One region of the Streptomyces sp. NPDC002994 genome, then DNA from elsewhere that is predicted to be linked to it. Evidence: predicted binding sites of a transcription regulator. Region 1 holds the regulator's gene; the other holds the start of a gene.

What was found. The regulator HrcA, encoded in region 1, represses chaperone genes, less so after heat shock. The targets are predictions, from matches to a motif close to TTNGCACTCNGNNNNNCNGAGTGCNAA.
Region 2: groL (chaperonin GroEL) is a predicted target of HrcA. The motif match lies at 2,858-2,884, and genes of this name have one in related genera.

What each region holds. Positions count from the first base shown of each region.
Region 1 covers NZ_JBEXNQ010000016.1:61,935-66,838, forward strand. The annotation lists gene ABZX79_RS22200 (nitronate monooxygenase) at 1-589, opposite strand, end outside; gene dnaJ (molecular chaperone DnaJ) at 765-1,898, opposite strand; gene hrcA (heat-inducible transcriptional repressor HrcA) at 1,899-2,915, opposite strand; gene ABZX79_RS22215 (MBL fold metallo-hydrolase) at 3,136-3,864, shown strand; gene ABZX79_RS22220 (DUF3097 domain-containing protein) at 3,923-4,762, shown strand.
Region 2 covers NZ_JBEXNQ010000006.1:140,325-145,228, forward strand. The annotation lists gene ABZX79_RS09715 (glucosyl-3-phosphoglycerate synthase) at 1-217, opposite strand, end outside; SAM riboswitch class I at 393-520, shown strand; gene thrC (threonine synthase) at 514-1,833, shown strand; gene ABZX79_RS09725 (MoaD/ThiS family protein) at 1,830-2,105, shown strand; gene ABZX79_RS09730 (cold-shock protein) at 2,521-2,724, shown strand; gene groL (chaperonin GroEL) at 3,009-4,631, shown strand; gene ABZX79_RS09740 (S8 family peptidase) at 4,826-4,904, shown strand, end outside.

The DNA of each region.
Region 1 (4,904 bases):
GCAGGCCGATGCCGGTGCCGTCGTTCTTGGGATCGTCCCGGTGCGTTCCCTGGTGGCCACCGGCCTCTATGCCCTGTACGCACACGGCGTCGGCGCCGGTCCACTGCGCGGCCTGGGCCTCTTCGGGCGTGGTGACGGTCACGACGGTGAGCGTGCCGGCCTTCGCGAAGGCGTCGAGGACGGGGCGGGTGGGGCAGCCGAAGGTGAAGGAGACGACGGGGACGGGGTCGTCGATGAGGATGGCCAGCTTGGCTTCGTAGCCGTCGTCGGCGCCGTTGTCGGGCTCGCCGAGGGGGGTGTCGTACCAGTCGGCCTCGCCGGCGAGCTGGTGACGGTAGACCTCGACGGAGGCCGGGTCGGCGTGGCTCGGCTGCGGCATGAAGAGATTGACGCCGAAGGGGCGGCTCGTAAGCCCCCGCAGCTGCTTGATCTCCTCGTACATGCCGTCCGCGGTCTTGTACCCGGCGGCAAGAAACCCGAGACCGCCGGCCTCGCAGACGGCGGCGACGAGCTGAGGACTGGAGGCGCCGCCCGCCATGGGGGCCTGCACGATCGGATAACGGCAAAGATCGGTCAGTGCGGAGGACATGAACGCATAGTTTCATGCCCTCCGCACTGCACCGAATCGAGGCTTCGGCCGTCTCGGAAGCGAGCGCCCAGCGCCCGTTGAAGGCGTCCTTCAGGCGCGAGAAAAGACCCTGCTGCCCGGGCTGACCCCACCTCCCGGGGACAACCCCCGGACCCCCGGCCAAGCCCGCATGCACCTACCGCCCGTTGAAAGCGTCCTTCAGCCGCGAGAAAAGACCCTGCTGCCCGGGCTGGAACTGACCCGTGGGACGCTCCTCGCCGCGCAGCTTCGCGAGCTGGCGCATCAGGTCCTCCTGCTGCGGGTCCAGCTTCGACGGAGTCAGCACCTCCACGTGCACGATCAGGTCGCCGCGGCCTCCGCCCCGCAGGTGCGTGATGCCGCGCCCGTGCAACGGGATCGACTGCCCCGACTGCGTGCCCGGACGTACGTCGATCTCCTCCACCCCGTCGAGCGTCTCCAGCGGGCACTTCGTGCCCAGCGCGGCCGCCGTCATCGGGATGGTGACCGTGCAGTGCAGATCGTCGCCGCGCCGCTGGAACACCGCGTGCGGCAGCTCGTGGATCTCGACGTACAGGTCACCGGCGGGGCCGCCACCGGGGCCGACCTCACCCTCGCCCGCGAGCTGGATCCGCGTGCCGTTGTCGACACCGGCCGGGATCTTGACCGTCAGCGTCCGGCGCGAGCGCACTCGGCCGTCACCGGCGCACTCCGGACACGGAGTCGGTACGACCGTGCCGAAGCCCTGACACTGCGGGCACGGCCGCGAGGTCATGACCTGGCCCAGGAAGGACCGGGTGACCTGCGAGACCTCACCACGACCGCGGCACATGTCACAGGTCTGGGCCGAGGTGCCGGGCGCGGCGCCCTCGCCCGAACACGTCGTACACACCACAGCGGTGTCGACCTGGATGTCCTTCGTCGTACCGAAGGCCGCCTCGTTGAGGTCGATCTCCAGCCGGATCATCGCGTCCTGGCCGCGGCGCGTGCGCGAGCGCGGGCCGCGCTGCGACGCCGTACCGAAGAAGGCGTCCATGATGTCCGAGAAGTTCCCGAAGCCACCCTGGCCGAAGCCGCCGGCTCCGGCGCCCGCCTGCGAAAGCGGGTCGCCGCCGAGGTCGTAGACCTGCTTCTTCTGCGGGTCCGACAACACCTCGTACGCGGCGTTGATCTCCTTGAAGCGCTCTTGCGTCTTGGGATCGGGATTCACGTCCGGGTGGAGCTCGCGCGCCAGCCGCCGGAATGCCTTCTTGATCTCATCCTGGGAAGCGTCGCGGCGTACGCCAAGTACGGCGTAATAGTCGGTGGCCACTTACGACTCCGCCAGGATCTGTCCGACGTAACGTGCCACTGCGCGTACCGCTCCCATCGTTCCGGGGTAGTCCATGCGGGTCGGTCCGACCACGCCGAGTTTCGCGACTGCTTCGTCGCCCGAACCGTAGCCGACTGCGACGACGGACGTGGAGCTGAGCCCTTCATGGGCGTTCTCGTGACCGATTCGTACAGTCATGCCTGAGTCCGTTGCCTCACCCAGCAGCTTGAGAAGCACGACCTGCTCCTCAAGCGCCTCCAGCACGGGCCGGATGGTGAGGGGGAAATCATGTCCGAAGCGCGTGAGATTGGCGGTGCCGCCGATCATCAGACGCTCCTCGGTCTCCTCGACCAGAGTCTCCAGGAGGGTGGAGAGGACCGTCGAAACGGTGCCTCGGTCCTCCTTGTCGAAGGAGTCGGGAAGGTCCTGCACCAGCTGCGGTACGTCCGCGAAGCGGCGCCCGACGACCCGGCTGTTGAGCCGGGCGCGCAGGTCCGCCAGGGACGTCTCGCCGAAGGGTGCCGGACAGTCGATCATGCGCTGCTCGACCCGGCCGGTGTCCGTGATGAGCACGAGCATCAGGCGGGCGGGAGCCAGCGCGAGCAGTTCCACGTGCCGCACCGTCGAGCGGGTCAGCGACGGGTACTGCACGACGGCGACCTGCCGGGTCAGCTGCGCGAGCAGCCGGACCGTACGGGCCACGACGTCGTCGAGGTCGACCGCTCCGTCCATGAAGTTCTGGATGGCGCGGCGCTCGGGCGACGACAGGGGCTTGACGCCGGCGAGCTTGTCGACGAAGAGCCGGTAGCCCTTGTCGGTGGGGATGCGGCCGGCGCTCGTGTGCGGCTGGGCGATGAAGCCCTCGTCCTCCAGGGCGGCCATGTCGTTGCGCACGGTGGCCGGTGAGACACCGAGCTTGTGCCGCTCGGTGAGCGCCTTGGAGCCGACGGGCTCCTCGGTGCCCACGTAGTCCTGGACGATGGCGCGCAGCACCTCAAGTCTGCGTTCGCTGAGCATCTCGCACCACCTCCAGCTGGTCGGTCGTTCTGTGTCCTCGGCGCTGTGTCCTCGGCGTCTGCTTGGCACTCACCGCGGGGGAGTGCCAGCAGTCCCCGCCCAGTGTACGGCGGGCGGGTACGCCCCTAGCAAGGGCGGCCGGTCACGTTACCGCGCCAGTCACCGCGCGACGGCCCTGTTCAGCGGGCGCCTGCACCGGGGATGGGTCTAGCGTCGGGGTATGGACCTCAGTTGGGAAGAGGCAGGCTGGGAGCGGCTCGCACTGGGCGTGGGACGGCGGCGTATGCCCGTCTGGGACGCGACGGTGGGCCTGGTGGCCGGGGGTGACGGCGGGGCGCTGCTCATCGACACAGGGGCGACGCTGCGCGAGGGCGCGCAGCTGCGCGCCGAGGCGCAGCGCCTTTTGGGCCCCGGCCGGAGAGTGACGCACATCGCGCTCACCCACCCGCACTTCGACCACGTCCTCGGCACGGCGGCGTTCGCGGGAGTTGAGGTGTACGGGGCGGTCGGCATCGACGATCTGCTGCGGCGGGGCCGGGAGGCGCTGCGGGACGACGCGGTGCGGCACGGTGTCGACCGGGGCGCGGCGGCGGAGGCGGCGGACGTACTGGTCGCGCCGCACCACACGGTGTGCGGCGAGTGGACGCTGGACCTGGGCGGCGGCCGCCAGGTGCTGCTGGCGAACATCGGCCCCGGGCACAGCGGTCACGACCTGGCGGTGCTGGTGCCGGGCGACCCCGAGGTCGTCTTCTGCGGCGACCTGGTGGAGGAGTCGGGCGCCCCCCAGGCGGGCCCGGACGCCCACCCCACCTCCTGGCCGGCGGCCCTGGACCGGCTGCTCGCGCTGGGCGGCGAGAACGCGGCGTACGTGCCGGGGCACGGGGCGGTGGTGAACGCGGCGTACGTGCGGGCGCAGCGTGATGCGTTGGCGGCGCGGTTCGAGGTGTGACGTGACGTCAGGTGTGACGCCGGGGTGTGACGCCCGGGTGTGACGTCACAATGGCCGCATGCGCAGCCGACAGTACGGGCCGGATCTCACCCCGCCCTGGAAGAAGCCCGCCCCCGTTCCCGAAGTTCCCGCTGAGACCGATCTTGTCGTGGAGGAGGTCGGCACCGGGTTCTGCGGGGCGGTGATCCGGTGCGAGAAGACGGCGCAGGGGCCGACCGTCACCCTGGAGGACCGCTTCGGGAAGCACCGGGTGTTCCCGATGGAGCCGCGCGGCTTCCTCCTGGAGGGCCGCGTGGTCACCCTCGTCCGCCCGCCTTCCGCCGCGGAGTCCCGGCCGGCCCGGCCGGCCCGTACGGCGTCGGGCTCGGTGGCCGTACCGGGGGCGCGGGCGCGGGTCGCGCGTGCGGGGCGGATCTACGTGGAGGGGCGCCACGACGCGGAGCTGGTCGAGCGGGTCTGGGGCGACGACCTCCGCATCGAGGGCGTGGTCGTCGAATACCTGGAGGGCATCGACGACCTCCCCGCGATCGTCGCGGACTTCGCCCCGGCGCCGGACGCGCGCCTGGGCGTCCTGGTCGACCACCTGGTCCCGGGCTCGAAGGAGTCCCGCATCGCGGCGCAGGTCTCGGACGCGAACGTCCTGGTCGTCGGCCACCCGTACATCGACGTATGGGAGGCGGTGAAGCCGTCGGCGGTGGGCATCCAGGCGTGGCCGAAGGTCCCGAGGGGGCAGGACTGGAAGACGGGGGTGTGCGGGGCGCTGGGGTGGCCGGAGAACACGGGGGCGGCGTGGCGAGCGATTCTGGCGTCGGTGCGGTCGTACAAGGACCTGGAGCCGGCGCTGCTGGGGCGGGTGGAGGAGCTGATCGATTTCGTTACGGCGCCGGCCGGCGGTTGACGGGTGCGGGCGGGTGCGGGCCGGTGTGAGGGCGGGGGTGAGGTGGGTGCGGGCCGTTGCGGGCCGGTGTGGGTGCGGGCCGGTGTGGGTGCGGGCTGCCTGCGGCGCTGTTCCCCTACCCGCCCCTTCCCGAAACTGGGGG
Region 2 (4,904 bases), on a different contig from region 1:
CGATGACGACCAGCTCGTCGACGAGGGGCACGGCTCCCATCAGCTCGCGGCGTATCGCCGCGACGATGTCGCCGACCGTCTCCTCCTCGTCGAGGGCGGGCAGCACGACGCTTACGGTGAGGGCGCGCCCGGCCTTGGCCGCGATCAGCCGGTCCAGCGGCCGGTCGGCCGCGGACCAGGACCGCCGGTCCAGCCAGCGCTCCACCTCTTCCAGCACGTGCCTCTCCCTCGTCAGGTGAGCCGTCGTCCGGCTCGTCGTTGATCCATCTCGCGTTGCGGACGACAGTCTCATCCGTCCGGGGGTTCGGTTACAGTCTTGAACAACGCGGAGGTCCCTCGCATCTCGGGGGTGCCGCGGAACAAACGCGCCGGGTCCAGACCCGGCGCCATAGCGCTCATCCAGAGGGACAGAGGGAACGGCCCGTTGAAGTCCCGGCAACCATTCCGCCGACCGCGAGGTAACGGTGGGGACGGTGCCAATTCCGTCTCACGGCGAAATGCGCCGTGGGGAAGATGAGGAGAAAGGGCCTCGCCACCATGGCTGTGCAGTCTGTTGAAGCTGATGCAAGCACCACGAATCTCCCCGTAGACCTGGGACCCGCCACCGCGCTTTCCTGCCGCGAGTGCGGAGAACGATTCGAACTCGGCCCGATCTTCGCCTGTTCTTCCTGTTTCGGTCCCCTTGAGGTCGCCTACGACCTCCCGCTCGGGGACGCCGAAGCGCTGCGCAAGGAGATCGAAGCCGGACCGGACAATATCTGGCGGTACGCGCCGCTGCTGCCCGTGCCCGCCGATGTGGCGTCCAAGCCGAGCCTGAACCCGGGCTTCACCAAGCTGGTCAAGGCCGACAACCTGGCCCGCGAGCTGGGTGTCACCGGCGGTCTGTACGTCAAGGACGACTCCGGCAACCCGACGCACTCCTTCAAGGACCGCGTCGTGGCCATCGCCGTCGAAGCGGCCCGCGCGTTCGGTTTCACCACGCTCTCCTGCTCCTCCACCGGCAACCTGGCCGGCGCGGTCGGCGCCGCCGCCGCGCGGGCCGGCTTCCGCTCCTGCGTGTTCATCCCGCACGACCTGGAGCAGGGCAAGGTCGTCATGGCTGCGGTGTACGGCGGCGAGCTCGTCGGCATCGAGGGCAACTACGACGACGTGAACCGCTTCTGCTCCGAGCTCATCGGCGACCCGCTGGGCGAGGGCTGGGGCTTCGTCAACGTCAACCTGCGCCCCTACTACGGCGAGGGGTCCAAGACCCTGGCGTACGAGATCTGCGAGCAGCTCGGCTGGGAGATCCCGGACCAGCTCGTCATCCCGATCGCCTCGGGCTCGCAGCTCACGAAGATCGACAAGGGGCTCAAGGAGCTCATCGCGCTCGGTCTGGTCGAGGACAAGCCGTACAAGATCTTCGGTGCTCAGGCCGAGGGCTGCTCGCCGGTGTCGACCGCCTTCAAGGCCGGGCACGACGTCGTACGGCCGCAGAAGCCGAACACGATCGCCAAGTCGCTCGCGATCGGCAACCCGGCCGACGGCCCGTACGTCCTGGACATCGCCCGCCGCACGGGCGGCGCGGTCGAGGACGTCAACGACGAGCAGGTGGTGGAATCCATCAAGCTGCTGGCCGAGACGGAGGGCATCTTCGCGGAGACCGCGGGCGGCGTGACCGTCGGCGTAACGAAGAAGCTCATCGAGGCCGGTCTCCTTGACCCGTCCCTGACGACCGTCGTGCTCAACACGGGCGACGGCCTGAAGACCCTTGAGGCGGTGGCCCCGACCACGGGTCAGTCCGCCGTCATCCGCCCCAACCTGGACTCTTTCCGAGAGGCTGGCCTCGCATGAGCGTCAAAGTCCGTATCCCGACCATTCTCCGTACGTACACGGACAGCAAGGCCGAGGTCCCGGCCGAGGGCGCGACCCTCGCCGAGGTCATCGCCGACCTGGAGAAGAACCACCCGGGCATCGCGGCCCGCGTCCTGGACGATCAGGGCAAGCTGCGCCGCTTCGTGAACGTGTACGTGAACGACAACGACGTGCGCTTCGAGGGCGGCCTGAAGACGGCCACTCCGGACGGCGCGGGTGTCTCCATCATTCCCGCCGTCGCCGGCGGCTGATCCCACTCGCTGTTACGCCGATTGCCCTCTCCGCCACAGAAGCGGAGGGGGCAATTCTGCATGGTTGAGCGCGGTACAGTTGGGGAAGCCCCCTCCGCTGCCTGTGCCGGGCGCATATGAGAATGCGTCCCCGCGCGACAAGAAGCAGCCAAAGTGTCGGACCCAATTGCCGCTTGTGCGTGCCTTGTCCGGCCCGACTTGCCCTGAAAGCCAGGGAATTCTTCGCATTCGCGTGTTCCGTCATGCCCAGATTTCTCGTCCGATTGACCTGTTGCAGAGGGCAGTTGGGCGGATACATTCAGCCGCGGTCGACGCGTTCCGGCGCACGCCCTCTCCTGTCGGAGGGCGGAGGAGTCTGACCCAGGACGCGCGAAGTGCGGTCCTGTGCAAGGGCCAGAAATAGGGGAGTTAAGCCATGGCTCAGGGCACCGTCAAGTGGTTCAACGCGGAGAAGGGGTACGGCTTCATCGCGGTCGACGGTGGTGCGGATGTTTTCGTCCACTACAGCGCGATCCAGATGGACGGGTACCGCACCCTTGAAGAAGGTCAGCGAGTCGAATTCGAGATCTCGCAGGGCCAGAAGGGTCCGCAGGCGGACATGGTCAAGCTCGCCGTCTGATCTCGGCGCGATCGGCCACCGACGCACTCACGCATGAAGGGCCTGTACCCCACACCGGGTACAGGCCCTTCATGCGTGTGCTGTTCCCCGGGGGACGCTTGCACTCGAAGGGGTCGAGTGCTAATCATTGGCGTTAGCACTCTCCCAGTGAGAGTGACAGAAGGACTGGGTCGGCGAGGCCCGCAGGCCGGGTGGGGCAAGGAACCACACGGCGTCGCAGGCCGTCCGTCGCGGGCGCCACACAGTCCTCCGCTATCCACCCCAGTCCGGGAGGACCACTTCACATGGCTAAGATCATCGCGTTCGACGAGGAGGCACGGCGCGGTCTCGAGCGCGGGATGAACCAGCTCGCCGACGCCGTCAAGGTCACCCTCGGCCCGAAGGGCCGTAACGTCGTCCTCGAGAAGAAGTGGGGCGCCCCCACGATCACCAACGATGGTGTTTCCATCGCCAAGGAGATCGAGCTCGAGGACCCGTACGAGAAGATCGGCGCCGAGCTGGTCAAGGAAGTCGCGAAGAAGACCGACGACGTAGCCGGTGACGGCACGACGACCGCGACTGTCCTCGCCCAGGCGCTGGTCCGCGAGGGCCTGCGCAACGTCGCCGCCGGCGCCAACCCGATGGCCCTCAAGCGTGGCATCGAGAAGGCCGTCGAGGCCGTCTCCGCCGCTCTGCTGGAGCAGGCCAAGGACGTGGAGACCAAGGAGCAGATCGCTTCTACGGCCTCCATCTCCGCCGCTGACACCCAGATCGGCGAGCTCATCGCCGAGGCGATGGACAAGGTCGGCAAGGAAGGCGTCATCACCGTCGAGGAGTCGCAGACCTTCGGGCTCGAGCTTGAGCTCACCGAGGGCATGCGCTTCGACAAGGGCTACATCTCGGCGTACTTCGCCACCGACATGGAGCGCATGGAGTCGTCGCTCGACGACCCGTACATCCTGATCGTCAACTCCAAGATCTCCAACGTGAAGGACCTCCTTCCGCTGCTGGAGAAGGTCATGCAGTCGGGCAAGCCGCTGCTGATCATCGCGGAGGACGTCGAGGGCGAGGCACTGTCCACGCTCGTCGTCAACAAGATCCGTGGCACCTTCAAGTCCGTCGCCGTCAAGGCTCCGGGCTTCGGTGACCGCCGCAAGGCCATGCTCGGCGACATCGCCATCCTCACCGGTGGCACCGTCATCTCCGAGGAGGTCGGCCTCAAGCTCGAGAACGCCGGTCTCGACCTGCTCGGCCGTGCGCGCAAGGTCGTCATCACCAAGGACGAGACCACGATCGTCGACGGCGCCGGTGAGAGCGACCAGGTTCAGGGTCGCGTCAACCAGATCCGTGCCGAGATCGAGAACTCCGACTCGGACTACGACCGCGAGAAGCTCCAGGAGCGCCTGGCGAAGCTCGCGGGCGGCGTGGCCGTCATCAAGGCCGGTGCCGCCACCGAGGTGGAGCTCAAGGAGCGCAAGCACCGCATCGAGGACGCCGTTCGCAACGCGAAGGCGGCCGTCGAAGAGGGCATCGTCGCCGGTGGTGGCGTGGCGCTGCTGCAGGCCACGGCCGTCTTCGAGAAGCTCGAGCTCTCGGGCGACGAGGCGACCGGCGCCAACGCCGTGCGTCTGGCGCTGGAGGCCCCGCTCAAGCAGATCGCCGTCAACGGTGGTCTCGAGGGTGGCGTCATCGTCGAGAAGGTGCGCAACCTGCCGATCGGTCACGGCCTGAACGCCGCGACCGGCGAGTACGTCGACATGATCGCCGAAGGCATCATCGACCCGGCGAAGGTCACGCGCTCTGCCCTGCAGAACGCCGCGTCCATCGCCGCGCTGTTCCTCACCACGGAGGCGGTCATCGCCGACAAGCCCGAGAAGGCCGGTGCCCCCGCGGGCGGCGGCATGCCGGGCGGTGACATGGACTTCTGATCCGCCCAGGATCAGTAGCTCCATAGCTCCATGCTCCATCGCTGACGCGACCGAGGGCGGCACTCCCTTTGCGGGGGTGCCGCCCTCGGGCGTTTTCAGTGGCGTTGACGTTGAACGTAGACACTACTTAGTGTGTTCAAACCACCGCACAGAGTGATTGTGGGGGACCGTTTCTGCATGGTGCCATCGTGACCATGCCAAACCCGATGAGGATCGCCCTCGCGGCTGCCGTCACGGCTGTCCTGGCGACCGTAGGCCCGTTGTCCGCCTCAG